4 regions of the Paenibacillus sp. FSL H7-0703 genome follow, and region 4 is predicted to be linked to each of the others. Evidence: riboswitches for the same ligand, from Rfam matches in the RefSeq annotation. Region 4 holds a riboswitch; each other region holds the start of a gene.
What was found. Region 4 has a riboswitch for thiamine pyrophosphate ahead of MHB46_RS12060 (ABC transporter substrate-binding protein). Riboswitches for the same ligand answer to the same signal wherever they lie in the genome.
Positions count from the first base shown of each region.

Region 1: linked by a shared signal. The riboswitch ahead of thiC (phosphomethylpyrimidine synthase ThiC) and the one ahead of MHB46_RS12060 (ABC transporter substrate-binding protein) in region 4 are both predicted to bind thiamine pyrophosphate.
Region 2: linked by a shared signal. The riboswitch ahead of MHB46_RS00540 (thiamine phosphate synthase) and the one ahead of MHB46_RS12060 (ABC transporter substrate-binding protein) in region 4 are both predicted to bind thiamine pyrophosphate.
Region 3: linked by a shared signal. The riboswitch ahead of tenA (thiaminase II) and the one ahead of MHB46_RS12060 (ABC transporter substrate-binding protein) in region 4 are both predicted to bind thiamine pyrophosphate.

Region 1 is NZ_JBBOPF010000001.1:2,416,785-2,424,685, reverse strand. Features, by position in the region: gene folE (GTP cyclohydrolase I FolE) at 1-222, shown strand, start outside; gene MHB46_RS10530 (lipoate--protein ligase family protein) at 387-1,232, shown strand; gene MHB46_RS10525 (Fe-Mn family superoxide dismutase) at 1,253-2,632, opposite strand; gene MHB46_RS10520 (alpha/beta hydrolase) at 2,892-3,929, opposite strand; gene MHB46_RS10515 (IclR family transcriptional regulator) at 4,228-4,971, shown strand; TPP riboswitch at 5,127-5,239, shown strand; gene thiC (phosphomethylpyrimidine synthase ThiC) at 5,426-7,270, shown strand; gene MHB46_RS10505 (hypothetical protein) at 7,392-7,544, opposite strand.
Region 2 is NZ_JBBOPF010000001.1:112,511-120,411, reverse strand. Features, by position in the region: gene MHB46_RS00555 (thiazole synthase) at 1-71, opposite strand, end outside; gene thiS (sulfur carrier protein ThiS) at 74-277, opposite strand; gene thiO (glycine oxidase ThiO) at 274-1,422, opposite strand; gene MHB46_RS00540 (thiamine phosphate synthase) at 1,487-2,080, opposite strand; TPP riboswitch at 2,345-2,453, opposite strand; gene MHB46_RS00535 (ABC-F family ATP-binding cassette domain-containing protein) at 2,547-4,100, opposite strand; gene MHB46_RS00530 (hypothetical protein) at 4,285-5,274, opposite strand; gene MHB46_RS00525 (hypothetical protein) at 5,261-5,815, opposite strand; gene MHB46_RS00520 (hypothetical protein) at 5,817-6,212, opposite strand; gene MHB46_RS00515 (ABC transporter permease) at 6,253-6,732, opposite strand; gene MHB46_RS00510 (hypothetical protein) at 6,783-7,901, opposite strand, start outside.
Region 3 is NZ_JBBOPF010000001.1:4,603,521-4,611,421, reverse strand. Features, by position in the region: gene MHB46_RS20630 (NAD-dependent malic enzyme) at 1-1,539, shown strand, start outside; TPP riboswitch at 1,632-1,734, shown strand; gene tenA (thiaminase II) at 1,873-2,562, shown strand; gene thiM (hydroxyethylthiazole kinase) at 2,637-3,479, shown strand; gene thiD (bifunctional hydroxymethylpyrimidine kinase/phosphomethylpyrimidine kinase) at 3,476-4,306, shown strand; gene thiE (thiamine phosphate synthase) at 4,303-5,016, shown strand; gene MHB46_RS20605 (aspartyl-phosphate phosphatase Spo0E family protein) at 4,961-5,128, opposite strand; gene MHB46_RS20600 (helix-turn-helix domain-containing protein) at 5,426-6,844, opposite strand; gene MHB46_RS20595 (LacI family DNA-binding transcriptional regulator) at 7,003-7,901, opposite strand, start outside.
Region 4 is NZ_JBBOPF010000001.1:2,758,312-2,766,212, reverse strand. Features, by position in the region: gene nfsA (oxygen-insensitive NADPH nitroreductase) at 1-506, shown strand, start outside; gene MHB46_RS12085 (TatD family hydrolase) at 653-1,525, opposite strand; gene MHB46_RS12080 (ABC transporter ATP-binding protein) at 1,518-2,468, opposite strand; gene MHB46_RS12075 (ABC transporter permease) at 2,513-3,289, opposite strand; gene MHB46_RS12070 (MTH1187 family thiamine-binding protein) at 3,286-3,579, opposite strand; gene MHB46_RS12065 (hypothetical protein) at 3,883-4,065, shown strand; gene MHB46_RS12060 (ABC transporter substrate-binding protein) at 4,073-5,116, opposite strand; TPP riboswitch at 5,308-5,417, opposite strand; gene MHB46_RS12055 (pyridoxamine 5'-phosphate oxidase family protein) at 5,688-6,122, shown strand; gene MHB46_RS12050 (bifunctional 2',3'-cyclic-nucleotide 2'-phosphodiesterase/3'-nucleotidase) at 6,343-7,901, shown strand, end outside.

The DNA of each region.
Region 1 (7,901 bases), 340 kb from region 4:
CGATTGCAGGTACAGGAGCGTATTACATCACAGATCGCTGATATTTTAAATGAAGCAGTCTCCGCTCACGGGGTTATGGTGGTCGTGGAAGGCGAGCACCTGTGCATGTGTGCAAGAGGTGTCAAAAAGCCTGGTAGCAAAACGGTAACGTCTGCGGTACGTGGTACGTTTCGTGATGATGCAGCGCAGCGCGCAGAATTTCTGTCGCTGCTCAAGGATTGATCGAACATCGCAAGACGTTTATGTGATGAACAAAAAAAGGGTGGTTTACGCATAGGCGTAGCCACCTTTTTTTGTTAACATCAGAAATAGAGACGACGGGATAGCCGCCTTAAAATTACGATAGCCTATGGATAACAGTTATTTTTATAGATAGGGGATAACGTATGGAGAATGTACATAGATCAACAGAAAAAACAACAGCTTTGCCTGAGTTGCAGTGGTTTGAAGCGCCACTCGCGGCCACTCAGGAGGACGTTTTGTCTCCGCTGGCTTGGGAGGAGCTGGCCTGTCGGCAAGTAGGGAAAGGAGCTGCACCCATTTTGCATCTATGGCGGCATCCGTCAGCGCTTGTGATCGGTCACCGGGACCGCAGGCTTCCCTACGCCCCACAGGCGATGGAGCGAGTGCGCAGCGCGGGAACCTCGGTATGCGTACGCCCCTCGGGTGGAGCAGCCGTCATGCTGGACAGGGGGGTGCTGAACCTGTCCTTGATCCTGCCGAATCCACAGCGGGCCATCAGCCTGCATGAGGATTTTCGGCTCATGGCAGCGCTAATTGCCGATGCGCTGGTTCCGTGGTCTGGCGAGGCGCAGACCGGAGAAATCCCCGGGTCCTTCTGTCCCGGGGATTACGATGTCAGCGTCCGAGGCCGCAAGTTTTGCGGCATTGCACAGCGGCGCCAAGCCAAGGCGTATATCATCACAGCTTTCGTGATGATTGAGGGCAGTGGTGTAGAGCGTGCACAGGCGGTACAGGAGTTCTATACAGAGGCAGCCGGAGATACGCCGGCGGGCGTGCAGCAGCAGGATTACCCTGGGGTGAATCCAGCAACGATGGGTAGCCTGGCAGAGCTGGCTGGAGTGCCATCTGTTGAGGCGTACGTGGCATCTCTGCGCCGTGTCGTTGAGAGCCGGACAGCCGTTTTACCTGCCGATGGCTGGCTGGTACAACCGGAAGGATTGACCGAACAAATGGCAGCGCTCAGAGAGCGATACGATTTGCAGGTATAGTTTGTCTTTAGCTTAGAAGCTTAGAAGGGTTGCCATCTCAGCTTGGAGGCTTGATCGTAGCGTGCTTCCACTTCAGGCCAGTTAACGACATGCCACCAGTCTTCGATATATTTGTTGCGTTCGGCCTGATGCTTTAAGTAATATGCGTGTTCCCACACATCAATCGCCAGCAGCGGAATGGACTCCCACTGAGTCAGATTCTGGTGCTTTTCGGCTTGCAAAATTTCAAGCCGTCCCGCGCGCGGACTCCACACCAGTATCGCCCAGCCGCCGCCCTCAACCTTCTCGGCCGCCGAACTGAATTGCTTTTTGAATGCATCGTAGCTGCCAAAATCCTTTTTAATCTGTTCAGCCAGCGGCCCGCTAGGGTTTCCACCGCCTTGTGGACTCATGATCGTCCAAAAAAGAGTATGCAGATAATGGCCTGCACCGTTAAATGCCAGTTCTCGTTCCCAATGCTTTACGAGGTCAAAATCACCTGTTTTTCGGGCTTCTTCCAGTTTCTTTTCCGCTTTGTTCAGGTCATTCACATAGCTCAAATGATGCTTGTCATGGTGAATACGCATCGTTTTCTCATCAATATACGGTTCAAGCGCATTATAGGGGTAAGGGAGCGGCGGTAGCCGATGTCCCCCAATAGGAACCGACCGGCCGATTGAGGTTTTTTCCGTTGCCGAAGGTTGCGCCTGGCTGGACTTGACGCCTTTAGTGGTCCATGCGCCTTCTCCCCTTATGCCTGCCTGCCGTTCTCGAAACGCTTCCTCTGGGTAATTCTCACCCTCTGTAGCTACATGATACAACCTAGCAGCCCTTGCGATGGAGCCAGGTTCCTGAAAGGGGGTTGTCGAGATCAGGAAATATTGGCTTTCATGTGCCGCGTGTAATACAATTCCGGCGGCTTTTGGCTGCTGACGCAATGCATGACTGTGCTCGCTTAGCAGCCCGAGCTGCCGTACATACTCCTGTGACTGACGGTTTGCGGTTTGCAGCAAATCGTCCAGTCGACGATTTAATTCTTGTGAGTCAAGCTGAGAGTTTGAGGCTGACTCTGACAATGGCATCTTTACAGATGATGATGCGTCTAATCCCCTTGACTGTTTTGAATGTTCAGTGAATTCGTGTGTATGTGCTTGTGGAGCAGCCGACATCTGTTTCCATTCCTGATGCCACGCCTGATCTGCCGGATCGAGCGCGCTCCGTTGCTCTTCAAGCAACTCTATGGCGGTGCGTTCTGTCTGTTCGAATACAGTCCGCCAATCATCCAGCAGCCGTACATAAGTAGGCTCCAGTCCCTCGGTAGCGGATTTAATCACTTCCACATGCCAACTTTCCTGCTGCTTCCAATGCCGAATTTCCTCCAGCACACGTAAGGGCAGAAAAGACCCATAAGTACTCAGCATCGTTTTTTTACCTCCCGTATCCTACTATGGCTATCCGGCCGATCTGGCAGATCTGCCCTGGATGCATACGTACCCAGTATATTCGCTGTCTCATCAGGAATATGTCTATGAACTCCCTTAATCCGGTCACATCTGTTACGTAAAACAATAAATACCCATGGAAAACGAAAAAGAAGCCCAGCTACGGCACGGGTTAAGTGTCCATAGACAGGCTTCTTCAAGGGGAAGAATAGAATACAGTTCTTCGAAAAATAATTCTTTACTTCGTAGTCGTTTGTTTGTGGGCATCAGCGATGGTTTTCTTGTCCTCCAGCTCCTGTACACTGCTTAGAAACGTCGATACCCGTCGCAAATATTCACGAGGGTGCTCTCTGAAAATAAGCTCATGTATCCCGTTTTTGACAATCCATACACTGGAAAGCGGGTTGGTTTGATTGGCAGCGAGCTTTTCCGCAATAGGATAAGGAGCTTTTTCATCCTGTGTACCATGCACAAACATGATCGGGAACGGATAGTTTTCCTTTTTAACCTCCTGATATGGAATCTGATGCAAGCTGGTGCCGTTCAAGACTGGAAACAGCAACTCCAGAATTTCCAAAGACGGATGTCTTGGCAGATTAATTTGATTGTGAATGTTATGGTACAGCGTATCCGGCTCCAGCAGGAAGGTGCTGTCCAAAATCATTGCGTCCACATCCTTGGTTTGCAAGCCCGCCTGAAGAGCGGTTCCTGCCCCCATGGAGAAGCCCCATACGATAATCTCCGACGAGCCGCGTTGCTTCGCAAGCTGAATTGCTCCGAGGAGCTGTTGGGATTCTGCTTTGCCTCCGGTTGCGACTGCTTTGCTGTTTTGTGACGCAAATCCATAATCGAACATGACCACATTAAAGTTCAAACTGTGGGCATAATGCGCCAGATCATACATGGGAATCCAGCTTTCTTCGCGGTTAGCCCCATAGCCATGACTGAAAATAATCGTTTTCCGCGATTGATCCGCCGGGATATACCAGCCTTGTACGATGCGGCTACCATCCTTGGCAGGGAAGCTGACTTCCTCATAAGGCATGTTTTTGGCCTGCATCGGATTAGAGTACAGTGGTGCAACGGTGGGATTCGTAAGTACCCATGCGATGTAAGCATGCAAGGCAATAAAACAAAACAACAGAAAAAAGACGACCGACAGCAGCAGAGCAATCACAACGTGCTTGAACCGCAGCAGACGGGGATTAAAGAGTGGGGTGGACGGCTCCTGAACAGCGGTCTGTAGCTGAGCGTTGCGCTGGGATGTCGAAATCATGTAAGAGCCTCCTTATATAAAATTGATCTTCGTTTCATAGAATTTAGGTATAATTCCACTTGAAAATAGTAGTGTAGGTCCGTATAGATACCTATTATCGTATGATGGGGATTATCCAAAGTCAACGCCTGAACCGGAAAAGTAAAAATGATGCAAAGAATTGTCGATGTTTGTTCTCGTTCTGTAATATGGTTGTCACAAAAACATCGGTTTACAGTAGCCGCGACTATTCTATATAATTTATGTAACCATGTTTCATAGTGTGAAACGAATATGGATACAAGAGGAGCGGTTCACGATGGAAGACCGTAAATTAACCGTTCGCGCTGTAGAGCGTGCACTTGATATACTGCTGTGTTTTACCGCAAATTCGGATCTTGGCCTGACGGAGATTGCCTCCAAAATTGGTCTACATAAAAGCACGGTTCATCGGCTGCTGACTACGTTGGAGGATCGGGGCTTTGTCGTTCGGAATGCCGAAACGGAAAAATATCGACTGGGCTTCCGCATTTGGGAGCTATCCACGCATTTGTCCCAAAGTGACGAGCCGGCGGTGCTGTTACAACCTGCAATGGAAGGACTACGTGACCGTCTGGGTGAGACGGTCAGCTTGTACTTACGGGACGGCAGCATGCGTATTCGCATACAAGCCGTGCAGAGCAATCAGGCGATCCGCAGGGTCGCGCCTGTAGGTGCGCGTATGCCGCTGGCTGTAGGGGCCTCCAGCAAGGTGCTGGCGGCCTTTATGCCGCCGCAGGAGCTGGAAGCCCTGCTAAGCGGGGATGAATGGCCGCCCTCAGTAGACCCGGAGGTCTATAAAGCCCAGCTGCAGGACATTCGCGAGAAAGGCTATGCGACCAGCTATGAAGAACGGGAACCAGGGGCTGCTGCTGTGGCAGCGCCAATTGTGAACCGGAAGGGACAGGTCACTGCGGCTTTATCTGTATCTGGCCCGGTCAGTCGACTTGCACCCGAGACGCTACATGACTTTGCTCCGATTTTGATCGAAGCGGCGAAGGAAATGGGGCTTATGCTCCCGTAACAAGAATGAACACAGTTGAAGCAAGCAGAGTGATTTGATGGGGAACGTCTCCTTGGTAAAGGGAACCTAAAAGGGTTGCCAAAGCCATAAATTTGAAGTAGTCTGGTAAGGAAGGCGGGATGTCTGTTATATCCGCCTCATGTGAATAGAAGTATCACAGTTACTGGGGGAGCCTGTAATGCCGGGCTGAGATGGAATCGTGCAAGATTCCGGACCCTTTGCACCTGATCTGGATCATACCAGCGTAGGGAAGTAATCGGCCATTGAAATGTATACGCGGCTGCTGTCTTCAGTGGCGCATTGGAATGGATTATTCCATATGCGTACTGTCTGGATAGCTGCCTCGTTAGATTAGCCGGTTCCCTGGGGAACCGGCTTTTTTGCATAGATCAGCGCCACCCTGGGAATGGTTCCGGATCGGTGTGTCATTTCATCGAAACGGGAGGAATGGACAATGAAGCCGACAGAAGCAGAAGGAACAAAAGGAACAGAATTGAAATCAGCAGAAGTAAGATTGGTAGGAACAAAAGAAGTTGAGGTAGAGAAGACAAACAGGGAGCAAGCCAGTGGGGTAACGCCCTTTCCAGGGAGCCGTAAGGTATATATTCAAGGCTCACGGCCGGACATTGCCGTGCCAGAGCGCGAAATTGCTCTTCATTCTACACATACGCCGCAGGGCACGGAGCATCATGAGCCATTGCGTGTATATGATACAAGCGGTCCCATGACCGACCAAGCCTATCAGGTCGATATCCGTCAGGGCCTGCCTCCATTACGGCGAGCTTGGGCACTGGAACGGGGCGATGTGGAGGCTTACGAGGGACGCGCCGTCAAGCCGGAGGATAATGGACTGAAACCTGGCTCCAAACGGGAGACAGTGGAATTTCCCGGCGTGACCAACCGTCCGCTTCGTGCTTCGCAAGGGCGTACAGTGACGCAAATGCATTATGCACGGCGAGGGATCATTACGCCCGAAATGGAATTTGCGGCGATCCGCGAAGGGGTCGAGCCTGAGTTTGTACGGCAGGAATTGGCGGCTGGACGAGCCATTTTGCCTTCGAATATCAATCACCCGGAAAGCGAGCCAATGGTCATTGGGCGTCATTTTCACGTAAAGATCAATGCGAACATTGGTAATTCTGCGGTTACCTCCTCCATCGAGGAGGAAGTGGAGAAAATGACTTGGGCTGTGCGTTGGGGCTCGGATACGGTTATGGACCTGTCCACAGGCCGTAATATCCATACAACACGTGAATGGATCATTCGGAATTCTCCTGTACCGATTGGGACTGTGCCGCTGTATCAGGCACTTGAAAAGGTGAACGGTGAAGCAGAGGCGCTGACGTGGGAGCTGTATCGCGATACGCTGATTGAGCAGGCGGAGCAGGGAGTGGACTATTTTACAATTCATGCAGGTGTATTGCTGCGGTATATTCCGATGACGGCGAATAGAATGACGGGAATTGTATCCCGGGGCGGGTCAATCATGGCAGCCTGGTGCCTTGCGCACCATCAGGAGAATTTTTTGTATACACATTTTGAAGAAATTTGCGAAATTATGAAAGCCTATGATGTGGCCTTTTCTCTCGGGGATGGTCTACGTCCAGGTAGTATCTATGATGCGAATGATGAAGCACAGTTTGCAGAGCTGGAAACGTTGGGCGAGCTAACGCAAATCGCATGGAAGCATGATGTTCAGGTCATGATTGAAGGGCCGGGACATGTCCCTATGCATAAAATCAAAAAGAATGTGGATTTACAAATGGAGATTTGTAAGGAAGCTCCTTTCTATACCTTGGGACCGCTCACGACGGATATTGCCCCCGGATATGATCATATTACCTCAGCCATCGGGGCGGCGATGATCGGTTGGTTTGGGACGTCCATGCTGTGTTATGTTACGCCTAAGGAGCATTTGGGTCTGCCCAATAAGGATGATGTCCGCGAGGGTGTCATTACCTACAAAATTGCGGCACATGCTGCCGATCTGGCGAAGGGTCATCCACGGGCGCAGCAGCGGGATGATGCTTTGTCCAAGGCACGCTTTGAGTTCCGGTGGCGGGATCAGTTCAATCTGTCGCTTGATCCCGAGCGGGCCTTGTCTTACCATGATGAAACGCTACCGGCAGAGGGCGCCAAGGAAGCACATTTTTGCTCGATGTGTGGTCCCAAATTTTGTAGTATGCGCATCACGCAGGACATTCGCGCCTATGCAGCGGATAAGGGGCTGAACACTCAAGAAGCAGTAGCTGCCGGGATGCGTGAGAAGGCAGAGCAGTATCGGGATGGAGGTCAGTAAGACGAACGTGTGAGTTTAGGAACAAATGAATTAAAAAAGCCGTGGTTCTCTACAGTCGATGTAGGAAACTACGGCTTTTTAGCTTATGTAAAGCGGATCATGCAACCGGATAAACGGCGCCTTATTTTTTACCCATTTTTTCATTTAAAATGTCCTGAAAGCTGAGCTTCTTTTCCGAGCTATCTTCTTTCTTCTGCATACTCACCGCGTTGGCACGTTGGTATTGGTGGTGAAAGGGCATCAGGGTGTGGACGGTTAAGTTCATTGTATTCATGTAGGTCATTCCTCCAATTCCATATTGTCAAATTCAGATTGAGTTGCTTAGAACGTCTGTATAGGACTATTTGTATGTACTTGATGTCGTAATGCTATGTAGGTTGCTTGGTAATGTTTCAATCATTATACCCACATTTTTTCAAAGTAAAACGCTTTTGACATAAAACAGGAAGATGGTCATATGTGTCCAAAATGTCGATTAGGAGGATGGTCGTTTTAGAGGAAAATGTGCCTAGGTCTAAAACAAGGGCTAGAGGCCCGTTTTCTTAGTTTAGTAGTCGGGATTGTGTTTTTTTGTCGAATAACCTTGTAAAAGGAGAATTTTGCGGAATCCAAGTCAGGATTGAGGCAGTCT
Region 2 (7,901 bases), 2.6 Mb from region 4:
TCCAGATCAGAGAATTTTCCTGTTCCCAACAACAACCTCGAGGTAAAAGATGCTTTTCCAATGGTTAACATAATCAACCGCCTCCCACAAAATGTACAATCTCTAGGCAATCTCCATCCTTCAGTACCGCTTCATCATGATCTTCACGGCTCAATATATGCCGATTCAGCTCCACCACTACGGTTTTCACCTTTACATCAAGCTCATGTAGCAATTGATTCACATGAGTGATTCGATTAGAAAAGGTCATGCTCTGGCCGTTAATCGTCAGCTTCATAAGCTTTTCTCCTTGAGGAGCTCAGAAGAAAAACTACTTATCCCAAGTTCTGCTGCACCAGCCCCATTAAGCATAGCTGCCATCGCACGCCCGGTAGCATCACTCAGCAGGACACCGTTGCGATAATGCCCGACTGCAGCATATACGCCCTCGACCCCAGGAACAGTGCCTATAAAAGGGTGACCTGATGCAGCCTGCGGACGTAAGCCCGCCCAAGTGCGTATAAAAGAAGCTTCACGGACGCGCGGCAGCCAGGCAGAGGCACGTGCCAGCAAGCCCTCCAAGCCTCCTACGGTCACTTGTTCGTCATATTGATGCGGAAGGCTCGTTGCCCCAATCCAAAGCTCGTTATTCTGTTTAGGCACGAGGTAAATATCATCAGCATAAATGGTGTATTCTAATGGGTGATCCTTCAAGGAGACCGCTACCGCTTCGCCCTTGACCGGATAAAGTGGATATTCAAACCCAACCTGCGCCAGTAATTTCATGCTATCCAAGCCTCCAGCAATAATGACCTGATCGCAGGAAAAAAAGCCGCTATCTGTTCGGACACCGCAAACTCGACCATCCTGTATGACCAGTTGCTCTGCCCGTGTACCAGACCATACCGTTGCTCCCAGCACCGCAGCAGCACCTGCATAAGCACGACAAAGCTGGACAGGAGCCACTTGTGTCTCCTTTGAACGATATATTGCTCCGATCGCTTGTTCATCCAAACCTGGAATTCGTCGGGCCAATTCCCTCGCATCCCACCAGATAGGACAATCATCCTCTCGCGTTTTAGCAGCTTTCCAGCGTTTTTGGCCTTCAGTTTCCGTACGGAAAGGGGTCACAAATCCTTCTGTACGGAATTCCACCGAAATACCCGACAAACGCTCCAGATCACAGACAAGCTCAGGGAATGCATCTCGACTTCTGCGAGCAAATCGTGCCAGCTCAGAGTCGGTGAACTCTTCACTTTCCGCTGCCAGCATTCCAACCGCTGCTCCTGAGGCTCCCTCACCCGGGATCAATCGTTCCAGCATGATCGTACTTCTTCCCTCCTTGGCCACATGATAAGCAATGGAACTGCCGATGACACCTCCACCTATGACCAAGCATTCAGCATGTCCTATCGCTCTTGCCTCTGTGTGTATCTTTAGCATTTGTTCCGTGTCTCCTCTCCATAAACCATTCTGCTTTCAGCTTGCCTCTACTCTCGTTTTCTCGCTACAAGCTGTGAACTACAAGATCTGCCATTCGCCTATATTCCATCGCAGCTGCAACGGGCGACTCAGCCTCCCATATACCAGACATCACCGCAATTCCGCTTGCTCCGGCCATATAAAGCTCCGGGATATGGTGCGGTTGTATGCCGCCCAGCGCGATCACCGGAATGTTCGACAGCCTGCAAATATGTTCAAGCTGAGCTAAACCCCGCGGTACAATACCGGGCTTACAATGGGTCTCATATACGTGACCATAAAGTACATAGTCTGCTCCTGCCTGCTCGGCGGTCTGTGCCTCCTCCAAGGAATGCACAGACACTCCACAGCGTGTACTCTTTGAAAGTAGGCCTTTCACATCCACAACAGGTAATCCATTAGCTGGTAGCTGGACGGTTCCAACCAAAGTAAGTAAAGCTACATCCACACGATCATTTACTACAATTTGTTGCAAAGGAACTTCCTGCTCCACCATGCTGCGAGTCAAAGAAAGCAATGCAGAGGCACCATTCTGTTTTAAACGTGCGTGTACATAATGAACATACGGACAAATCATAGCAGCCACTCGGGCGGCTTGTGCAATAGTGCCCTTTTCCATCGAAATTGCGTGTAATTCGATTTTGTCTTCACCTCACATTGGATTAAAGGATTTAAGCTTAGCAGCCACGTCTACCAGCAGTAATGAAAGGGGATTGTATGTGAATCCGTCTACGGAAGCTCGAACAACTTAAAATGAACGAAACGCAAAAAAACCACTTCCCCAAGGAAGTGGTTTAACGAACGTCCAATAATCGAACGGACCATGATATCCGTATACGTGTATCGTCCCACGCACAAACAAAATAAAGATGGTGTTGCCTTGTTTGTACGGCGCTCACTTCCCTACGCTGGCATAACCCAGATCAGGTGCAAAGGGTCCGAAATCCATTTATTCCGTCTCAGCCGCATGGGCGGCTCCCCTAGTGTGACTATTTTATTGTATAAGCTATAGATAGCTTAGCATATTTTCCTAATTCTGCAAACCCCACTTCGTGTGAAATATGCAGAACTGGATTTAACTGATTTTAGTTAACTTTACTTGACCACTCTTCCACATTCCACGTTTTGGTTACCCAATCCTCGTAAAAGTCCGGTTCGTGAGATACAAGCAATACCGTCCCTTTGTATTCCTTCAAGGCACGTTTCAGCTCATCCTTTGCTTTAACATCCAAGTGGTTGGTAGGCTCATCGAACAATACCCAGTTGCTTTCACGCATTAACAGTTTGCAAAGACGGACTTTAGCCTGTTCTCCACCACTAAGCGCAGATAGCGGACGTGTGATATGCTCATTTTTCAAACCGCAGCGCGCCAAATGCGCTCGTACTTCATGCTGGTTCAAATGCGGAAATTCATTCCACACGTCGTCAATCGGTGTAATTTTCTCTGCCTTTACTTCCTGCTCAAAATAAGCGGGCTGCAAAAAATCACCTTGATAGGTTTTTCCACTGATTGGCGGAATTTTTCCCAATATGGTTTTGAGCAATGTCGATTTACCGACACCGTTGTAGCCAACAATTGCAATTTTTTCGCCACGTTCAATCGTCATGGACATTTTAGGCAAAAGGGCATGTGTATAACCAATCTCAAAATCAATACCCTCAAATACCGTCTTTCCGCTTGCACGTGCCTCTTTGAATTGAAAGGTTGGTTTTGCGGCTTCTTCAGGCTTATCAATACGTTCGATCCGATCAAGCTGCTTTTCACGGCTCTTTGCTCGGCCTGAGGTAGAAGCACGCGCTTTATTACGCTGAATAAAATCTTCCTGTTTCTTAATAAAGTCCTGTTGCTTCTCATAAGCATCAATATGCTGAGCTTTGTTCAGATCCGCCATTTCAAGAAACTTTTCATAGTTAGCTGAATAACGGGTCATCTTGGCAAATTCAAGATGGTAAATAACATTAACGACCTGGTTCATAAACTCAGTATCATGTGAAATAAGAATAAAAGCATAGGGATAATCCTTCAAATAGCGCGTAAGCCATTCAATATGCTCTACATCCAAATAGTTGGTAGGCTCATCCAAGAGCAGGACATTCGGTTTTTCCAACAGCAACTTAGCAAGAAGCACCTTTGTCCGTTGCCCGCCACTAAGTGCAGATACATCCCGATCCAGTCCTATGGCCGACAGACCTAGTCCATTCGCCATTTCTTCAACCTTCACATCAATGAGGTAAAAATCCCCCATATCCAGTTGCTCCTGAATTTCACCCATCTGTTCCAGCAACACTTCCAACTCTTCAGGAGAAGCATCCCCCATTTTGTCAGTAATCTGCATCATTTCCTTTTCCAATTCCAACAAAGGAAGAAAAGCGTCTTTTAATACATCACGTACCGTTTTGCCCGGTGTCAGCTTGGTGTGCTGATCCAGATAACCGTAACGTACACGTGGAGTCCATTCCACTTTACCCTCATCCTTAAGCAATTTTCCAGTGAGAATGTTCATGAGTGTCGATTTACCAACACCATTAGCTCCTACCAAACCTACACGTTCCCCCGCAAGCAATCGAAAGGAAACATTTTTAAATAATGCGCGGTCCCCAAAGTTGTGGGATACATTTTCTACAGTCAATAAACTCATAAGCTGTTTTTGGCTCCTTATTGTCATCGGCGTTGCCGACTGTTCTTATTTCATATGCATTTCGTTTCTTTCAAAGCTTTATTGTAGCACATTCTGCAACCATATCGGAATATTGAAAACAGTGAATTTTAAGGTTTTTTGGTATGGATCTGCCTAAAAAAACAAAAACCACCCATGAGGGTGATTATTTTAAGCCGTTATAACATTTGTACTCAAAGTATCCCGCAGCTGCTGCAGACTTCTCATTCGTAAAACGTTCACTAGCTTTAAAGGGAGCTGGACATGAATCTCTATAAAAATACTTCATTCCAGTATCTAGTTCTATGCCACCGATAATGTCTTGCTTTCTGACGACTCTCCCACCACCAAATCCATAGTTATTGTAATACCTGTCTCCGACCGGAATGCCCTGGATAAACGCGATCAGACCCACATCATCTACCGTGTTGTACCACTCCTCTTGCGGAATGATCGGTAGTGTGAATGTATAGGATATGCCGTTACGTGCAGCTTTTTCGTTATGGACATTAATCATTCGCGCCAGGTCCTCTTGGACGCTGCCAACAATGGTGGAACGACGTATTTGTTCAAAAGTTTCTGAATTATTCAGTAAAGATATAGGAGTCTGATCCTGAAGTTCCTTTTGAAAGCCCTCCACCCACCTGTGATTCCGCGCATCGTATGCGTGTACATAATTATCCAAGGTGAACCCCACACTGTTGCCTACTGAATCAACATAGGCATATGGCTTTTTTTCGCTCCATTTGTGTCCAATAGCAGCTTGTCCATGCTCGTCTGTATAGACTTCTGAAGTGAACGCATAATAACCGTCATAATCCAGAATTACAATGACTGGTATGTAATCCAATAATGCACGTTGTGCTACTATATCCTCATCAATGCCTATATTAAGAAAAAGGGTGTGCAGGAACGTGTGCAGCGCTGCTTCTTTATCTACACGAAAAAACTTATCCGATCCGTATCCGGCCTCGCGTTCCTGACGTTCATTCTGTGAGAGCACGACCCCTGCATCCTGAACTGCGGTACGAAGAGCCGACGTATATTTCATTTCTAGCTGCTGCACATCACGCTGATTCTGCACCCGTAGGTCACTAACTACACCAAAGGGCAAGAACAAAAGTATAAATATGACTGCAAAATCAGTAATCTTCATTCAGAACCATGCCCCCGTAAGAAGCTGTAACTGCCGGCTTGCCGCTATTTGCCCCACCGAGAAGCCATGATTTGTACAAGTCCGCAGGAGTCCGATTCGTATTATGTAACCGGACCGTAAAATAATCCCCGGCCATCAAGGTATACCGACGTGTCTGATCTGATTTTGGCTGCTGATTGCCAGGAAACAGTACAGGCAAGATTTGCGGATTATAGTACCCATCATATACAGTTTCATAATTGCCCAGAAAACTGTCTGGCTTCGCGGCATCTGCATAGTCCGGTACATACTTTTTGTGCATATGCTCCAAGTCAACTTCGTACGTATTGCCTGTCAATTCCAGATCACGCATAAAATCGTTATACATCGTCGGTGTAATGTAACCTTTGGTTCTTACCATATCAACAAAACGTACAGTTGAATGATATGTATTTAACCCGGATATATCATCCTGCCGTTCAGCAGCTTGAGCTGCGGGTACGATGTACAAAAGCAATACAGCGAGCAGCGCCCCCAACAACTTGGATATTGTTTGAACCACTTCAGTCTTCCCCCAATTTCTCAAAACGTACAGATGTTATGTCCCCATTCCCATTACGCTGTGGGTACATGGAATATAAAGAGGAAGCATCCAGGGTAGATACATCAGGCTCAAACGGTTCAGAATATACATCGTACTCTGTCCCGTCGACTTGAATCGAAATCCCCTCCTGTAAGTTCATGCGAATTGCCTGTATGACCTGAGTTCCTTTAATCCGTTCCGGCAATCCCACCCCAACAGTACGGGCTATTCGCCCTTCAGAATGCTCCTCTTGCTGTGATCTTAATTCCAGTGCACCATCCAGCTGGCTGGACAAGTCTGCTGCCGTTACACATGCGGTTATGAACAGAATAACTGACACACCAAGCAGCAGCATACTTGCAGCGTGATCAGACATACTCTCATCCCCCTTATGATTATTATCTTTGCTGTAGTGCTTAGGACTGGGTAAACAACAACCCACGGACAACGTTCGATTTGTCCTTTACGATTTCAGCCTTGAATTTGCCACTTGGATTTACGTATTCATTCTCTTTCTCATTAAGCGTATTCGTGATTTTCCCTGTCTTATCACTGCCACCATTCACTGCGCCATACTGTTCACTGTCTGGGATAATGTTCAGAGCATTACCGTACCACTGGCCTGCCATATTTTTACCGGTTTTAATCTGAATGCCGAATTGATCCTTCCCCTGAAACTTCCGTAGCGCGTTGGTCACCTGGGAACCGCTAATCGTTGTGCCGTCATATACCGTAAAAGAGGCTTGAGACAATTCGGTCTGGATATCAGCAAAATTGTTTTGTGCCGTTTTAGTCGCCTCCTGGGCTGAAATAAACAGTATAACTACAATCGTAATTAGAGCGATGGTCAAAAATATCCCAGCGGCTACCTTTAAAGCTGTTGATGCGTTATTCATATTTTTTTCTCCTCAGCTTGTTATTTTGTATTAGTCATAATAGAACTTTCTTACTGAATTTTTTGTATTTGCTCATAATAGTTATCCATTTGAACAAAACTCATGCCGATCAACGGAATCACCAAATATAAAAAGATAAGACCATACATCGGGGCAAAGCCAATCATCCTTCCCCAGATAGCCTTGCTGTCTATTATTTTTTCATACTCCTGTTTTCTTTGTTCGAAATAGTAGGACATATGGGATTCCAAATCATCAAAGGCCTCTCGAATCGTAATTTTACCCAAAGACAAATGGAGCTTGTCCACTAGACGCTGAAACTCCGGCAAAGGTGCCTCTTCATTTAATAAGTCAAGAGCTGCCTCTGGCCCATGTTCATAATGAAGCAAACATTTTTGCAGAGGTCTTTTGAATATAACTGAAAATCTGTTCAGCCACTCCAATATTTCTTCGACAGACATTCGTTCCATAACCCGCAAAATGGAAATAACTGTTTGAAATTGATACACCTCGTGCCTCATATCCAACCGACGCATTTTTCGTTGCAAATATAATAAAAGCATAGGCATTTGATAGGCTACATACCCAACAATCAAACTAATCAGCACTTCCCACCACTTGATGTATTCATCATTCCAATCTTTCAGCTTTTGGAGAATACGCCGAGTATTTGTGGATAGCTGTTCAGGAGTAACAGTTCCATTGGCATTATGTTCTAAAGCAGCGTACGTTCGTTCGTATGTGCTGTCCGCTCTCATGTTCAGCAAATGCATGATTTTGCGATCAATCCCACTCTGCTTCAAAGCTTCTTTTTGCTCCATCGGACTTAAATGTCCAAACATTTGACCCGATTGTACCGGGGCGTGAAGGATATGCGTTTTCTCAGCTTCATGTAAAAAAAATATCGTACTAATACTTAGTACCAAACCTACGATAAAAAGAGCCATTCTGCGTATGTAGAGCCACTCCAGCTTTATCTCCGCACCACTTTCTTTTAATAGACGGGTTATTTGGAAATAAGAAGACATATGCTGACGCGGAATTAAAGAATCCACCACATTACGGATGATGGGAAAACGGTATAGCTTCTGTTCCCAAACCCTCCGTCCTCTACCCGCACGATATCCTGTTTCATCGGTCTGTTGAAGCTTCTGTAACAGAAAATAAGA
Region 3 (7,901 bases), 1.8 Mb from region 4:
TATCAGCAGTTTCTGGCACAACCCACCATGCTGCGAAAAAATGCTTCTCTCAACGACCTTCACAACCGAAATGTCGTACTCTACTACCGGCTGCTAACCGATCATTTGAGTGAAATGCTGCCCGTAGTCTACACGCCGACCGTAGGAACCGCGATTCAAGAATATAGTCACGAGTACAACCGCCCTGGAGGCATATATTTGTCGATAGATAACCCGAACGGTATTGGACAAGCATTCCATAATTCTGGTTTGAGTGGCCATGATGTGGATCTGATCGTCGTGACAGATTCCGAAAGTATTTTAGGGATTGGTGACTGGGGCGTCGGGGGGATTAACATTGCTATCGGCAAGCTTGCAGTGTATACGGCTGCGGCAGGCATTCATCCCGGGCGGGTGCTGCCAATTGTACTAGATGTAGGTACAAATAATGAAAAGCTGCTGAATGATCCACTGTACATCGGAAACCGCCATAAACGGGTTCGCGGAGAAGCCTATAACCAGTTTATTGATACTTTTATCAGCAAAACGTTAGCGCAATTCCCAAAGGCGCTTTTACATTGGGAAGACGTGGGCAGCGTAAATGCACGCCATATTATAGGAAAATACGGTCAAAGCATACTCACCTTCAACGATGATATACAAGGTACAGGAGCGGTGACCTTGGCTGCGATTCTTTCGGCGGTGGGTGTCACCAAGACTCCGCTGCGTGAACAAAAAATACTTGTTTTCGGCCCAGGGGCAGCAGGAATCGGTAATGCTGATCAAATTCGGGGTGCTATGATCGAGGACGGCCTTTCCGCAGAAGATTCCTTCAAGTCCTTTTGGGCCTTTGATTATCGCGGGCTGTTAATGGAAGATATGGAAGACGTATTGGAATATCAGAAACCGTATGTGCGCAAAAAGGATGAAGTCAGCTCATGGACCCGGTCGGGTGACGGCAAAATACCACTGCTAGAGGTCATCCGTCAGGTGAAGCCTACGATATTGATTGGAACTTCCGGTGTAGCAGGTGCCTTTTCTGAAGAGATCATCAAGGAGATGGCGAAACATGTAGAACGCCCGATCATTATGCCCATGTCCAATCCTACAAACCTTGCAGAAGCAGTACCCGAGGATTTGATCCGGTGGACCGATGGCAAAGCACTGATTGCAACCGGAAGTCCTTTTGAGCCCGTCACCTATAACGGTACGAAATTTGAGATTGGACAGGCGAACAATGCCTTTGTTTTTCCGGGACTGGGTCTGGGTGCGATTGTGGTTAAAGCCAAAAGGATTACCCCTGCGATGTTTACAGCGGCAGCAGTTGCTGTTGCCAATGGTGTAGATTCGAATACGCCTGGCGGTGCGCTACTCCCTCATATCCGAAAATTACGCGAAGTTTCGTACGCTGTTGCGATTGCGGTTGCAAAAGCCGCGATACAGGATCAGGTAGCTCAGGCGCACATTTCAGATGTGGAACAAGCTATACGAGATGCAATGTGGAAACCGGAATATGCCAAGGTCAAAGCTGTGGAAAGTGTAATTCATCACCCTCACTAAGCTCAAAACACCTAACTAGAGGAAATTTCATATTTTGCACACTATGTTTGACATAGCGTATGAACGTATGTACAGTAATAGTCAAAAGAATAGAAGTCCACTAGGGGAGCCGCTATGGCTGAGACAAGAACGTATCTTGGACCCTTTGAACCTGATCTAGTTCGTACTAGCGTAGGAAAGTGGAGCCTTCGTATATAAGGTTTCAAGCGTTTTTTTGCGTATTGGGCCTATTGTTGAAGCCGCTCCCATTTTTCCGGGGCGGCTTTTTAGCGTTGTTCCGGAATTATATTCTTACAGGACTTCTTGCTCTTCAATTTGATGGAGGTGGGGAAATTGAGTTTTACACAAGAACTCCGTCGGCAGGCGGACGGCATTTTTCAAGCGATTTTTGAGCACCCCTTTGTGAGAGGTATTGCTGAAGGAAGTTTGACAAGGGGACAGCTGATTCACTATGTAAAACAGGACTTTGAATATTTGAACGCCTACATGCGGATATACGGCATCGCAATCTCCAAATGCACCAATCGGGAGGATATGGCTGTATTAAATGAACAAATCTCTTTTATTCTCCACAGCGAGGTTCATCCGCATCAAAATTTCTGTGCTGTTGCAGGGGTGACCTATGAAGAGTTGCAGGGATATCCGCTCGCTCCGTCGGCTCATCACTATATCCGTCACATGCTGACGGTTGCCCATGAGGGTAGCCTGGGCGAGATCTTGGCTGTGCTGCTGCCATGTATGTGGACGTATGCCGAGATTGGTCGCAGGCTGCTGGATGAAGTAAAGCCGGATGAGTCTCATCCGTTCTATGAATGGATGGGCTTCTATGGAGACCAGCTTGATGATACAACACTCAAGTTCCGAGAACGTGTAGATGCTTGGGCGGAAGGCGCAACGGCTGCTGAGCGAGAGCGGATGATTGAGCATTTTATACTGAGCTGCCAGCTGGAATATAAGTTCTGGGATATGGCTTATAGGCAGGAAGAATGGCCGGTCCATATGCAGGCAGCGGTCTTGGAATAGTCAGCCTGGCGATTCGATGCGTGAAGTACGGTTAATGCCCTGTTGGACCACTAACTATAGAGAGGATAAACATTATGAGTACATGGGAAAAAAGTTATTCGGATCTCCTGACGAAGGTACAAAACAGCAAACCCCTCGTTCACAATATGACCAATGTGGTAGTCACCAACTTTACGGCCAACGGCCTGTATGCATTGGGCGCCTCCCCGGTGATGGCCTATGCACCCGAGGAAGTAGCAGACATGGCAAAAATAGCGGGAGCCGTCGTATTAAACATCGGTACACTGAACCGCGAACTGGTGGATGCCATGATCATTGCTGGACAATCGGCGAATGCACACGGTGTTCCGGTGCTGCTAGATCCGGTCGGTGCGGGAGCAACGAGCTTTAGAACTGAATCGGCACTGCGAATCCTGAGTGAAGTCAAAATCTCATTGGTGCGAGGCAATGCAGCCGAAGTCGCACATCTTGTTGGAGAAGCGCGTGAGATTAAAGGCGTAGATGCCGGTGACAGTGCTGACAGCGACCATGTCGATCTGGCAATTCGGGCTGCTCGAACGCTCAATACGATGGTTGTCATTACTGGAAAAGAGGACGTCATCACCGATGGGGCCGAAGCACGAATGATTAGCGGCGGAGACGCGCTCCTCACGAAGGTAACCGGAGCAGGCTGTCTGCTGACCTCTGTGTTAGGTGCCTTTGCAGCTGTTGAACCCAACCTGCTGCTCGCAGGTACAGCAGGTTTGGCATTTTACGGTGCAGCAGCTTCTCGAGCCGCAGCACGTACCGCAGAGCTGGGGCCCGGCAGCTTCCAGATTGCCTTTCTCGACGAGCTGGCCAAACTGCATACAGGTTCACTAGAGGGGCATGTCTCGATCCATGAAGCCGGAACAACAGCAGCAGGTGGTGCGCGATGACAGACGTTCGTGTACCCAGAGCGCTGACGATTGCTGGTTCGGACAGTGGCGGCGGGGCTGGAATTCAAGCTGATCTCAAAACCTTTCAAGAACTTGGCGTGTACGGCATGTCGGCTATTACAGCCGTTACCGTACAGAATACCTTAGGAGTCCACGGCGTATATCCGCTACCAGAGGAAGCAACAGCAGAACAGATCGAAGCCGTAGGATTAGACCTTGGAGTGGATGCCCTGAAGACTGGTATGCTGTTTAATGCCGGCATCATCCGTCTTGTGAGCGAGCAGATCCGAAAGTTCGGCTGGAAAAAGGTCGTCGTCGATCCCGTGATGATTGCCAAGGGAGGCGCTGAACTGCTGCAACTGGAAGCGGTGCAGGCTTTGAAGGACGACCTGCTCCCCTTGGCACTGGTCGTTACACCGAATATCCCGGAGGCGGAAGCCCTGACAGGGATAAGTATCCATACGATGGAGGATCGCCGCGAGGCTGCGAGACATATTAGCAGTATGGGACCAAAATTCGTTGTGATCAAGGGTGGCCACGCTGACGAGAGCGAGAGCAGCGGACAAATTGTTGACCTGCTTTTTGACGGAACCGCCTTTATAGAGCTGAGCGGCAAGCGAGTACGGACTGTCCATACACACGGAACAGGGTGCACTTTCTCGGCAGCGATTACCGCGGAATTAGGGAAAGGGATGTCTGTACCGGAGGCTATCTCGAATGGTAAAGCCTTCATCCAGGCGGCGATTGAGGATACGTTGTCTCTGGGACAGGGACACGGCCCAACCAATCATTGGGCCTACCGACGTCGTCAGGAGATGCTTCTATGAGCGGCAGAATATTGTCAGAGGTGGTGCGCCGCCATCTACAGATATACCTGGTGCTTGGAAGCGTGAATTGCCTCGCGGAACCAGGCTGGGTCGTGCAGGAGGCTCTGGCTGGCGGGGCAACCATGGTCCAGTTCCGAGAAAAGGGTCTCGGCGCGTTAACGGGCGTTCCTATGTTCGAACTCGCGCGCCAGCTACAGGAACTGTGCCGTCACGCTGGTGTCCCCTTCATCATCAATGACGATGTGGAGTTGGCTCTTGAACTCGACGCCGACGGTGTTCACATCGGTCAGGACGATGAATCCGCCGATTCCGTCCGCGAGCGAATCGGAAATCGAATTTTAGGCGTCTCCGCCCATACCATTGAGGAAGCACGTCGAGCCATCCTGCAAGGTGCTGATTATCTTGGCGTCGGGCCCATCTATCCCACCATCTCGAAAGATGATGCCCATGCCGTACAGGGACCGGCAATTTTATATGAGATGCGTAAAGCGGGAATTGATGTGCCGATTGTTGGGATCGGAGGTATTACAGTGGACCGTGTTGAGGAAGTCGCACGTGCAGGTGCAGATGGTGTAGCGGTGATTTCAGCCGTGACACAGACAGAGCAGGTTAGAGGTGCGGTCAAGGAATTAAAGAAAAATATGGTCTCATTTCTCAATGATCCGATCTACATGTTTGATATTGATTCAACAGATCATCCAGCTTTTTAGATTGTTCTATTACTTTGGGATGTGTTAAAAATCCATACTTTTTCTGGACCTGGTACAGTTTCTTCCTAGCTCTTTCGACACAAAGTAAAGTCACACTTTGATTCATCAGCATGATCCCTCCTATATGTCATATTTTATAACAAAAAGACGTTTTTTGGATTTTCAAATGATGCGCCTAACAAAAAAAGAACATCCCAAAAGTTTGCATAAACAGCGAAGCCCCAAAATCCACGTAAAAAAGCCTCCGTTCCACTAATAAAGCGGGACCGAGGCTCTTTTTCATAAAAAGATTCAATGAATATTAGAACATACAACCTAACCGTTTTAAGCACCTCCAATTTGTACTTGAGGCGTTATTCTTTGATTTTGGTTATGCGACTGAACAGGCATTGATAAAATAAACAAGAAGCTAGCTGCGATGACCAGCAGAATCATTTTTTTCAACATTGTCTAACCACACCTTTTCTAATAGTTTGAAATACTCTTCCCTTGTTTCGGGAAGCGCATGTGCTTGGAAATGTGCAAAAAGTCCCGTACAGTTTATAAAATAAGTCTCATTATTTAGTATGTGGGCTTTTACCAATGCATATATTAAGTGTTTAAAGCCATCATTGAACATTCCCCGTCTTAAATAGTAATAAGCCAGTTCATAACCAAACCATGCAAAATAATCCGGCATCACTTGTTGGGTGTACATATCAGTAGATTGTGATAGCAGAGCAAAAGAATTAATCTCCACTTCAAAACGTGAAAGGACATCATTGATATCTATTGCATATCGGTTAGCAGCTATCATAACGTTCAGCAACTTGGATAGCTTTTCATTCTCGGAAGTGATTGATGTGGATGCAATATATTCAACATAATGAGGAAGCACATTCGTATCTCCAGATAGGAGTTTATTTACATAAGTATTACCTTCTGCCCAATGCTTGAACAAGTTGACCCAGTGTTGAGTTTTCTGGTCTGTCTCGATCACCCAATCTAAATCTGCGTAGGCATTTGTAAATTGTAATGCTTGCTGATAATCGCCTTGGGCTTCACAGACACTCGCACACAGTAAATCAGCATAGGTAATGTACACAAACATCGGGCGACTCAGCCTCTTTTCAGACTCCTCCCACTCTCGCTTTTTCTGTTGATGTTTCAAAGAATATTGGATCTCCGCTTTGGCTCTCATTTTCCGAGCAGTTGCATCGAGCTTGTCCCATTCACGCAGAGAACGATACACATTCGCCAAATCTTTTAACGCATCGAGTTGATCTATTTCATTCAGACGTTCGACAAAGGGTTCAAATCGTGTAGCCGCCTTGAGATTTCGAATCTGATTGTTACCCACCTGAATGGTAAACATACGATACTGACAGATAGCCAAACGTTCAGAATGCTGGTACTTCTCGCCTTCCGCAATCCCTTCGTAGAGCAACAATGCAGCATTGTGCTGACCTTGTGCGAATAATTTTTCTGCTGCATCAAATAACTTTGGGGAATATAGAAGGTTGTCCATAATATGTCCCACTACAAGCTGGATAGCATCCAACTTGTCCAGTTCCGCACAGCGAAACAACAACGGCTCAATTCGCCTCCAATCCGGGGAACGCTCAATGATGTAGTTATCTATGTATAGTTCGTAAAAAAAACCTTCTGGTAGTCCCATAGCCCAAGTGATTCGATCAAGCTGATGTATAGCAACAGGACGATGCTTGGCAATCCAATTATTAAGTGTTCTTTGATGAACACCTGAATGTTCGGCAAATTGTGCCAGCGTCAAATTGTTTTCCCCTAAATAATCCTCTAACTTCGTCAAAATCGTAGGTGTATGTCCCAAGTCATAACCACCCTTCATACAAAAAATCCAAATTTTATACTTTCACCTCAAATTATTCACCATGTTTTAACATGTGTCAACATTTTTCTTCCATTATTCCTACTATATAAACTTGAATATGGAAATTAATAACCACTAACATGAAGTCCCTTTTGGAATCAGGTGGTCGCTCGCTCTACTAATTTGAATTCCAGATGATGTATCGTTTCATCCAGCCCTTCAAGGGCATTGCGAATCATAATGAACGCATTCTCAGCTTGCTTGTCTATCGGGTAATGAATCGTTGTCAAATCAAGCAAATGCGATATTTCGGTGTTATCAAAGCCTACTACTGCAAAATCGCTTGGCACAGAAACACCGAGTCTCCGTGCTTCAGTCAAAAGACCTGCTGCCAAATAATCGGTAGAACAGGCAAAGGCATCCGGCCTTTCTGTTTGTGCTCGTTCTGCCCACCAATGAGCTATTTGTTCACCAGCTGCTATTGAATTTAAATCATAAAAATGCGGGAAGGCCTCAGCATCCAAATCATATTTTTCACAAAAGTCATGATAAGCTCGAATGCGTTCTTTCGTATTCAACCCCCGCATGCTGCCGTACACATTCACAATTTTCCGATATCCTCGGGCGTACAAATGTTCCAATGCCAGCGTATAGCCCTGATACTGATCCATAAATACAGACGGGATTGCCTCAATGTTTACACGCTGCCAGGTCACAATCGGGCCATATTTTGTATAATGCTCAATCACACTCCACTCATTGACGCGAATCATGCAGACCAAGGCGTCCAGTTGCTTTCTCCGCAACATTTCCAGCGCTTCAAGTTCTCGCCCCTTCTCCCCATTCGTAATAAACAGCGCTATATTAAAGCCATGCTCCTGAGCATACATTGTAAATCCACGCACAAATAAACCCAATGAATCATTAAAAGAAAGTGAAATAATACCTATGAGCTTGGTCATGCCCTTTTTTAAAGATACCGCATTTAAATTAGGAACATAATCCAGCCGATCTATGACCTCCTGCACTCGCTGCCTTGTGGGTTCACTCACGTACG
Region 4 (7,901 bases):
GCGCAGACCTGTATCGTTTGAAGCAGGTCACGCTCCACCATCAGCCGGGTGAGCCTTCCTATGAAGGGTCCGTCGAAAATTATACGGTTGCGACCATTGATGCCGCGTTAGCTGCACAAAATGCAGCGGTAGCCGCTGAATCACTGGGCCTGGGCATCGTCTACATTGGCGGCATTCGTACTAAAATAGCAGAGGTATCTGAGTTGCTAGGGTTGCCAGAGCTGGTGTATCCAGTGTTCGGTATGTGTATTGGTGTACCAGATCAGGAAACGGGCTTGCGCCCACGTCTTCCGCTGTCCGGTGTTTTGCATATGAACGGCTACGACAAAAATCAGACGATGAAAGCTGTAGAGGTATACGACCACACATCAGCCGAATATTTGAAGGAGCGTACGGGCGGTCAACGCTCTACGCCATGGTCTGAGCAAATGGCCGCGAGACTGACCGAGCCAGCACGTTTACAGTTGAAGCCATTTTTGGAACAGAAGGGTTTCTTGAAGCAATAAAAGCTGAGTAGCGACAAAAAACTCTGCAAAATACAAGAACCTCCTTATTTACGCATGATGAAGTCCCGCGTAAATAAGGAGGTTCTTTGCTTTAGTTGCATGTTGTGGTTGTAAACCTTCCAGTTAGTAAATAGCTCATATTCTTTTCAATCAGATAGTGAGTAAAAGCGTCTCGTATTTTCATGAAATAATTGACGCACGGCAGATTCATCTTGATGGGTCAGCTTGCTATACGCGCGAATGACGTCGGCAGTCATCCGTGGATGTGTCTGTTGTCCGGTAAAAGGCCCCTCGAACGGCCAGGGACCATCTGTCTCTGCCATGATCTGATCAGACGGATACTGTCTTGCCAAACTGCGGATCTCTTCTTCGTACAGGAGATCCGGTGTGAAGGAGACATAATAGCCGTTCCGGGCCATACGTTCGGTTGTGGCGGCAGAGCCTTTAAACCAGTGAAAATGCGCCTGCGTGACGCTGTGACGTTCCAGAAGGTCACAGGCGATGTCTGCGTCCTCATAAACGGCGTGTAGGACAATGGGCTTGTTATGCTTGCTTGCAAACTGGATAAAACGCTCCAGCAGCTCTATGTAGGGAGCGAGGTCAAAAGGTGAACCGCTCTGTGAGGCTTCCAGCCGATTGTAATAGGGCAAGCCGACTTCACCCACGGCGACCATCTGCTGTATATGTTCGTCCATCCAGTCGAATAAGAGGTCAAGCTCAGCTTGCGGTAGAAGAGCCTGTTCGGGATGAAAGCCAAAGGCTGGTCGTACCAGCCCGGGGTAACGATTGGCTAACTGTAGATTGGCTCGGCTGGAGCCCAGATGCATCGACACGGCTATCACGGCTTGGACGCTGCTATCGGCAAGTGAAGCGAGCAATAACTCCTGTTGTTCAGGCGGGTAGCTGTCTACATGAATGTGCGCGTCGATTAATGGAGCGGGCTCAATTGCGGTCAAATCCAAGCCTGGCTTTGTTTGGCTGTTCCATTTCAATGCACATCGAACTTTTACGTCACTCATGTCGATTCAATCCATCTTCCGGGATATTCTTGTGGACGCTCTGAGCATTTTCCATGTTGGCGTCCAGTTTGTACTTTTCCTCGCGCATCCAGCTGATCATGGTCCGCTTCCATTCAATAAAGAGCGGATCGAGGGTGATTTCTTCCCTACGCGGGCGGGGAAAAGGGACATCTACGACATGCACCACCGAAGCAGGTCGCGCCGACAGCACATAGATGCGGTCGGAGAGCAGCAGCGCTTCTTCAATGCTGTGGGTAATAAACAGCACAGAACGGCGGTTTTTTTCCCACATGCGTAATAACCATTGCTGCATGTCTGCACGTGTCAGCGCATCGAGTGCGCTGAACGGCTCATCTAGCAGCATTAATTCCTGCGGGCTGAGTAGTGCTCGTAGAAAGGCTGCGCGCTGTTGCATTCCACCAGACAGCGTATGTGGATACACCTTAGCGAATTTACCAAGTCCAACCTGTTCGAGCCATTGCAAGGCTTCTTTGCGACGCTCGCGTTCACTTGCGTACTGAGGGGGTACTGCTGTATTTTTACGTGGAGCATTTTCCTGCCCCAGCATTACGTTGTCCAGCGTGGTACGCCACGGGAAAAGGGCGGGCTGCTGCGGCATATAGCTGATATGCCCACGTTCACCAGTCATGTCCCGTCCGTGCATACGGATACGTCCCTGCTGTGGTTTGAGTAGCCCGCCGATGATGTGAAACAGCGTGCTTTTGCCGCTGCCTGACGGACCGATGAGGGAAACGAATTCTCCTGGATTGACTGTGAGGGATACATCCTGCAGCACGGGCAGTAAGCTTCGCTTTTCGCGGAAGGCAAGGCTGATCCCGTCCAATTCCAAAGCAGGAGGAGCAGTTGAAGGACTCTGTTGTTCCCCGGCTCGTTGTTCATTAGCCACGTTGTGTGATGATAAGTCAATTGGATGCAGACTCATACGCGCCACGTCCTTTCTTTGCTGTATTTAATTCAAGGAGGAAGCTACTCTCGATCGGGTTTCCAGCGAACCAACCATTTCTCCAGTAGTAAAATAACCACAAACATGAGTAAGCTGAGTGCGACAATAATGCCGATGGCAGCAAAAATGAGGTCCGTGCGATAGGCCGATTTTTGCAGCAGCATATAATACCCAATTCCTTCACTAGCTCCGATCCATTCGGCAATGATCGCGCCCATCACACTGTAGGTAGCAGCAATTTTAACGCCAGAAAAGACTTGCGGCAGGGAATGTGGCAGCTCCAGCTTCATAAAAATAGACATGCGGCTTGCACCCGACATCCGCATATAGTTCATCATCGTACGGTCTGTTCGAGTCAGCCCGTCCATGGCCGCTACAGCCACGGGAAAAAAGCATACTAAGGTAATGACCATGAGCTTGGGCAGCACGCCAAAACCAAACCACACCATGAGCAGCGGACCCAGAGCGATGATCGGAATGTTTTGGCTAAGGATCAAGAGCGGGTATAGAGCAGATTTGAGAAAAGGAATGGTATGAAGAACGATGGCGATCAACAGTCCCGTTGCTGTCCCTATTGCGAATCCCGCAAGTGTCAGACGAATCGTAGCCCATGTATGGGCTCCAAGCAACGCCGATTGCCCCATGCCCTCTTGTACGATTAGAGATGGAGCTGGCAGTAGCCAGGATTCAATATGTAAATAGGAAACCGCCCCCTGCCAGGCCGTTAAAAAGAAGAGGACCGCCACAAGGGGCGGCCATACGCTTTTCCACCAGGATGCGTTCTTGCCTTTCGGATTCATGGGCGATATTTCTCGGTCAGCTTGTTCATGCTGATGCCTTGTGGGTTATGTGCGATTTTGATCTGTGAAATGACGCTGGGACTGCCCGCTTCCGTCAAAGCCTCGTGCATTTCTTTAACCACTTTCAGCAACTCGTCGAGCTCGCCCTCCATGGTCGTATCCAATGGATTCACCTGATGTTTGACGCCGGAGCGCTGAATGACCTCAATCGCCTTATCTACATACGGGTAAGAGTCCTCGTTATTAGGAGTTTTAGGGATTACTTGAATACTGAGCAGTGTGTTAGCCATGAAAATTCACCTGTCCTTTATTGTTTAAGTTATAGGAAAATAAATTGGTTTAAGGCGGGGGAGACCGCTTCGCGTTTCATTTGATCTTACGATCGCTGTTGCCTTGGGATTCTTTGAATTAAATTTTAAAGGTAAGAATCCAACGGCAAAGGCGAACGCTTCGCTTCTCCAGATTCAAATGAACCGCTACGCTGCCAACCGCCTTAAAAGCACCTTAGTTTTTAAGCTAGGTTGTGTAGCATTTTTACACACAAGCGCATCTGTTTTTGCGTTTTAGATACTATGAGACTAAAGAAGAACCAAGTGGAACGAGAACGAAGTGGGCGGAATGGTGCTGTACAAGCGTTAACATTCGCCTTTGTACCCAGATTTCAACTTCTGGATATTCATAAAAGAAATCTGGGTACAACAGCGATGGGAGGCACCATCCGACTGCGTAGTGGCGCTTCGTTCACTTCTCTAGTTCAGTCTTATTTAGTGGTTTAACAAATGATCAACGCTTGGGCAAGAAGTCGTTTGTGAAGGCTTTATCCACTTCCAAAGGCTTGCTGAGCAGCTTGCGTTCGTACATCCAGTCCGAATAGTTTTGCCATACCTCCGCTTTTTGCACACCCCATTGCGCGGCATCGTCCTGATAACGCGGGCTTAGCCATTTTTGGCTGGCAAGTACCAGTTTTTTATCCAGCTCCGGTACAGCTTTGCTTAAGATGTCCGCGGCTTCTTCTGGATGGGCGATAGTGTATTCATAGCCTTGTGCGGTAGCGTCCATGAACGCTTTGACCAGTTCTGGATCATTTTTTATTGTCTGTTCGTTGCTCACAATTACAGGTGTATAGTAATCGAGGCTTTTGGAATAATCTTTTACATACAGCATATCCAATGGCTCACCTCGAAGCTGGGCCTCAATTCCGGTCCATGCGTAGAAAATCCAGGCAAAGTCGATATCTCGCTTCACGGCTGTAAAATAGTCTGCATTGCCCATGTTGACGATCTTCACTTTGCTCACATCGCCTTTGTCTGAATCCATGATGGATTTCATGACCGCTTCTTCTACAGGAGAGCCCCAACCGCCGTATTTTTTACCTTCAAAATCTTTGGGGCTCTTAATTCCGCGATCTACTGGGGCTGCGAAGCCTGAGGTATTATGCTGAATCACCGCAGCGATGGAAACAAGCGGCACGCCTTGCATACGAGCCTGTGTGACGCCTTCTTGGTAGCTGATACCAAAAGGTGCAGCATTAGAGGCAACCATTTGATCGGCTCCGCCTGAACCAGGTTGAATAATTTGGACATTCAAACCCGCTTTTTCGTAAAATCCTTTGTCCTTGGCAACATAGAGTCCCGTATGATTCGTATTGGGTGTCCAGTCGAGCACGACTTTAACATCTTTGAGCTCCTTTGCCGGAGTAGACGTTTGAGTGTTGGTAGCGGGAGCCGCTTCTTGGGATGTGGAGGGACTTCCACCGCAAGCGGTCAGGGTCAGGGCCATGAGCCACAGACTGATCAGTCCCAGGCTTAACATTTTCATGCGCTTCATCGTTGTGTTCTCTCCTTTAATTACCCGTTATCCGTCCAATCAGACAGCTTAGGTTTCCCATTTTCATAAAAATAACATCTGCCGGACGCGATCTTTCCAACAACTTAATCTTCAACAAAAAAGCGCCCCGAGGTTCCGGGACGCTTGCGCTTGTATATACCAAAGTAAGGGATGGTCCTATGTAAAAAAGGCACATCTTGCTTAAGCATTCCTACGCTGGCATTACCCAGATCAGGTTGTAAGGGTCAGTGTCTTGGGACACACTCTCAGCCGGCCGATTCCAGCACCCCTGGCATTGTATGGTTTAATGGGTTCATTTATTCGGGTTTACTACGACGATTATATGCCTTGAATGCGGGTCTGTCCAGCATGGAGGAAGAGAAGACGGTTCATTTGCCGAACGACAGGGTACACTTTTACTGTGAGCTTTGATCTGAAAATGAGTATGCATCAATCCGATCTGATCGGGTCATGTTATTTTCAGAACAGCTGCGCAGGTAGGTTCAGATGGGCTGGTGCCCAATGGCATGGCCGTAGAGAATTCTAATTCGTGAAAAGGAGTTGTTGTACTGTGGGTAAAACGGAAACATTGGATCGTAGCCAACTAGAACAAGCCATTGTGAAGGCTTTGGATAACAACAAATTTTGCTCGTTAGGTACGGTAGAGGGTGGCAAACCGAAAGTACGCTATATGGCCCTTTTTAACGATGGAATGAACATTCATCTGGCGACAGATCGTAAAACGCATAAAGTGGATGAGCTAAAGGATAATCCGAATGCTTATCTGCTGCTGGGTTATGAAGTTGGCGGTACAAAGGAAGTCGTAGAAGTGGAGGCTACTGTCCAGATTACAGCTGATGAGGGGCTCCGCAAACAAGTGTGGAACGATTCCTTGAAGGAATGGTTTTCCGGACCGGATGATCCCGATTATGTCATTCTGGACGTGAATCCGACTCGCATTGAGTATGTGGGTCAGCAAACGGAGCGCCAAGTGTGGAATAAATAATGAGAATATAAATGGATAAACCAGTGAATCTCCGAGTTTTTTAGGAGGTTTGCTGGTTTTTTATTTTTGAGAAAATTAATTATTTTTTCATAAATAATTTAAGTAAATGACTACTCTTTTGCGTGGCGTTGGATTAAAATAGAAATGGTGGGTTCAAGGCTTACATATATGTGCAAAAGTATGTATATGAGTCATACACCTTAATGAGGAGGGGTATATTTTGTTATTTCGTAAAAATTGGTTTAAAGGGTTTACAGCAGCCGTTGTAGCTTGTAGCATGCTGGTGTTTTCAGCCGCTCCAACCTGGGCAGCTAGCAATTCTCGCGATAGCGCTACAGTGAATTTGCGGATCATGGAAACAACGGATATTCATGCATCCCTGATGAACTACGATTACTATTCGGACAAAGAAACCAACGAATATGGCCTGATTAGCACAGCCAGTTTGATCCAACAGGCGCGTAGTGAAACGAGAAACAGCATGCTGTTCGATAACGGTGATTTGCTGCAGGGCAATCCATTAGGCGATTATATGGCCAGAAATAAAACCTTCGAGAAAGAGGGCGGTGTCCATCCGGTCTACAAGATGATGAACTTGATGGGCTATGATGCGGCGACAGTGGGCAACCACGAATTCAACTACGGCCTCGACTTTCTGGAGAAATCGCTCAAGGGAGCCGATTTTCCTTACGTAAATGCGAATGTTTATGTTGATAAGGGAGGGCAAGCTACTAAAAATTATTTTACCCCTTATCGAATTCTTGATAAAACGGTAACGGATGAGAAAGGTGAAGAGCATGCGCTCAGAGTGGGTGTCATCGGCTTGGTCACACCTCAAATTATGCAGTGGGATGAAGCCAATTTAAAGGATAAGGTCGTTACGAAGGATATCGTGGAAACGGCGAAAAAGTTTATTCCTCAAATGAAAACAGAAGGTGCTGACATTATTGTCGTGCTTGCGCATACGGGTTATGAGGATGTGCCACAAACGCCAATGATGGAGAATGCCGTTAAATATTTGAGCCAGGTGGACGGAATTAACGCTATTCTGTTTGGGCATGCTCATAAATCTTTCCCTGGACCTGATTTTAAAGAAATGAGCGGCGTAGATCTGGATAAGGGAACCATTAATGGCGTGCCAGCTGTAGAAGCTTCTTCATGGGGCAAGGAGCTGGGAATTATTGACCTGAGCCTGGAAAAGAAAAAAGATGAGTGGCACGTAACGAATTCTCAGTCTGAAGTGCGTCCGGTTGTGAGTACCACAAACCAGGCTGTGCAGTTTACTCCTGACTACAAACTGACAGATTCGATCAAGGAAGAGCATAAAGGAACGCTGGATTATATTCGTCAACCTGTCGGAACAACGACTGCGCCAATTACCAGCTATTTTGCATTAGTGCAGGACGACCCTTCTATTCAAATTGTGACGAATGCACAGAAATGGTATGTGCAAAACCATCTTAAAGGAACTGAATACGAAAAACTTCCAGTATTGTCGGCAGGCGCTCCATTCAAGGCCGGTGGTCGAAACGGAGCCGAGTATTACACCAATATTCCTGAAGGTACGGTAGCGATTAAAAACGTGTCCGACCTGTATGTGTACCCGAACACGGTTCATGCTGTAGAAGTGACCGGTGCTGAAATTCAGGAATGGCTGGAGTGGTCTGCGGGTCAGTTCAACCGTATTGATCCAAAGCAAACTGAAGAGCAATCGCTGATCAACAAAGATTTCCCAACCTACAATTTTGATGTTATTGACGGTGTGAACTACCAGATTGA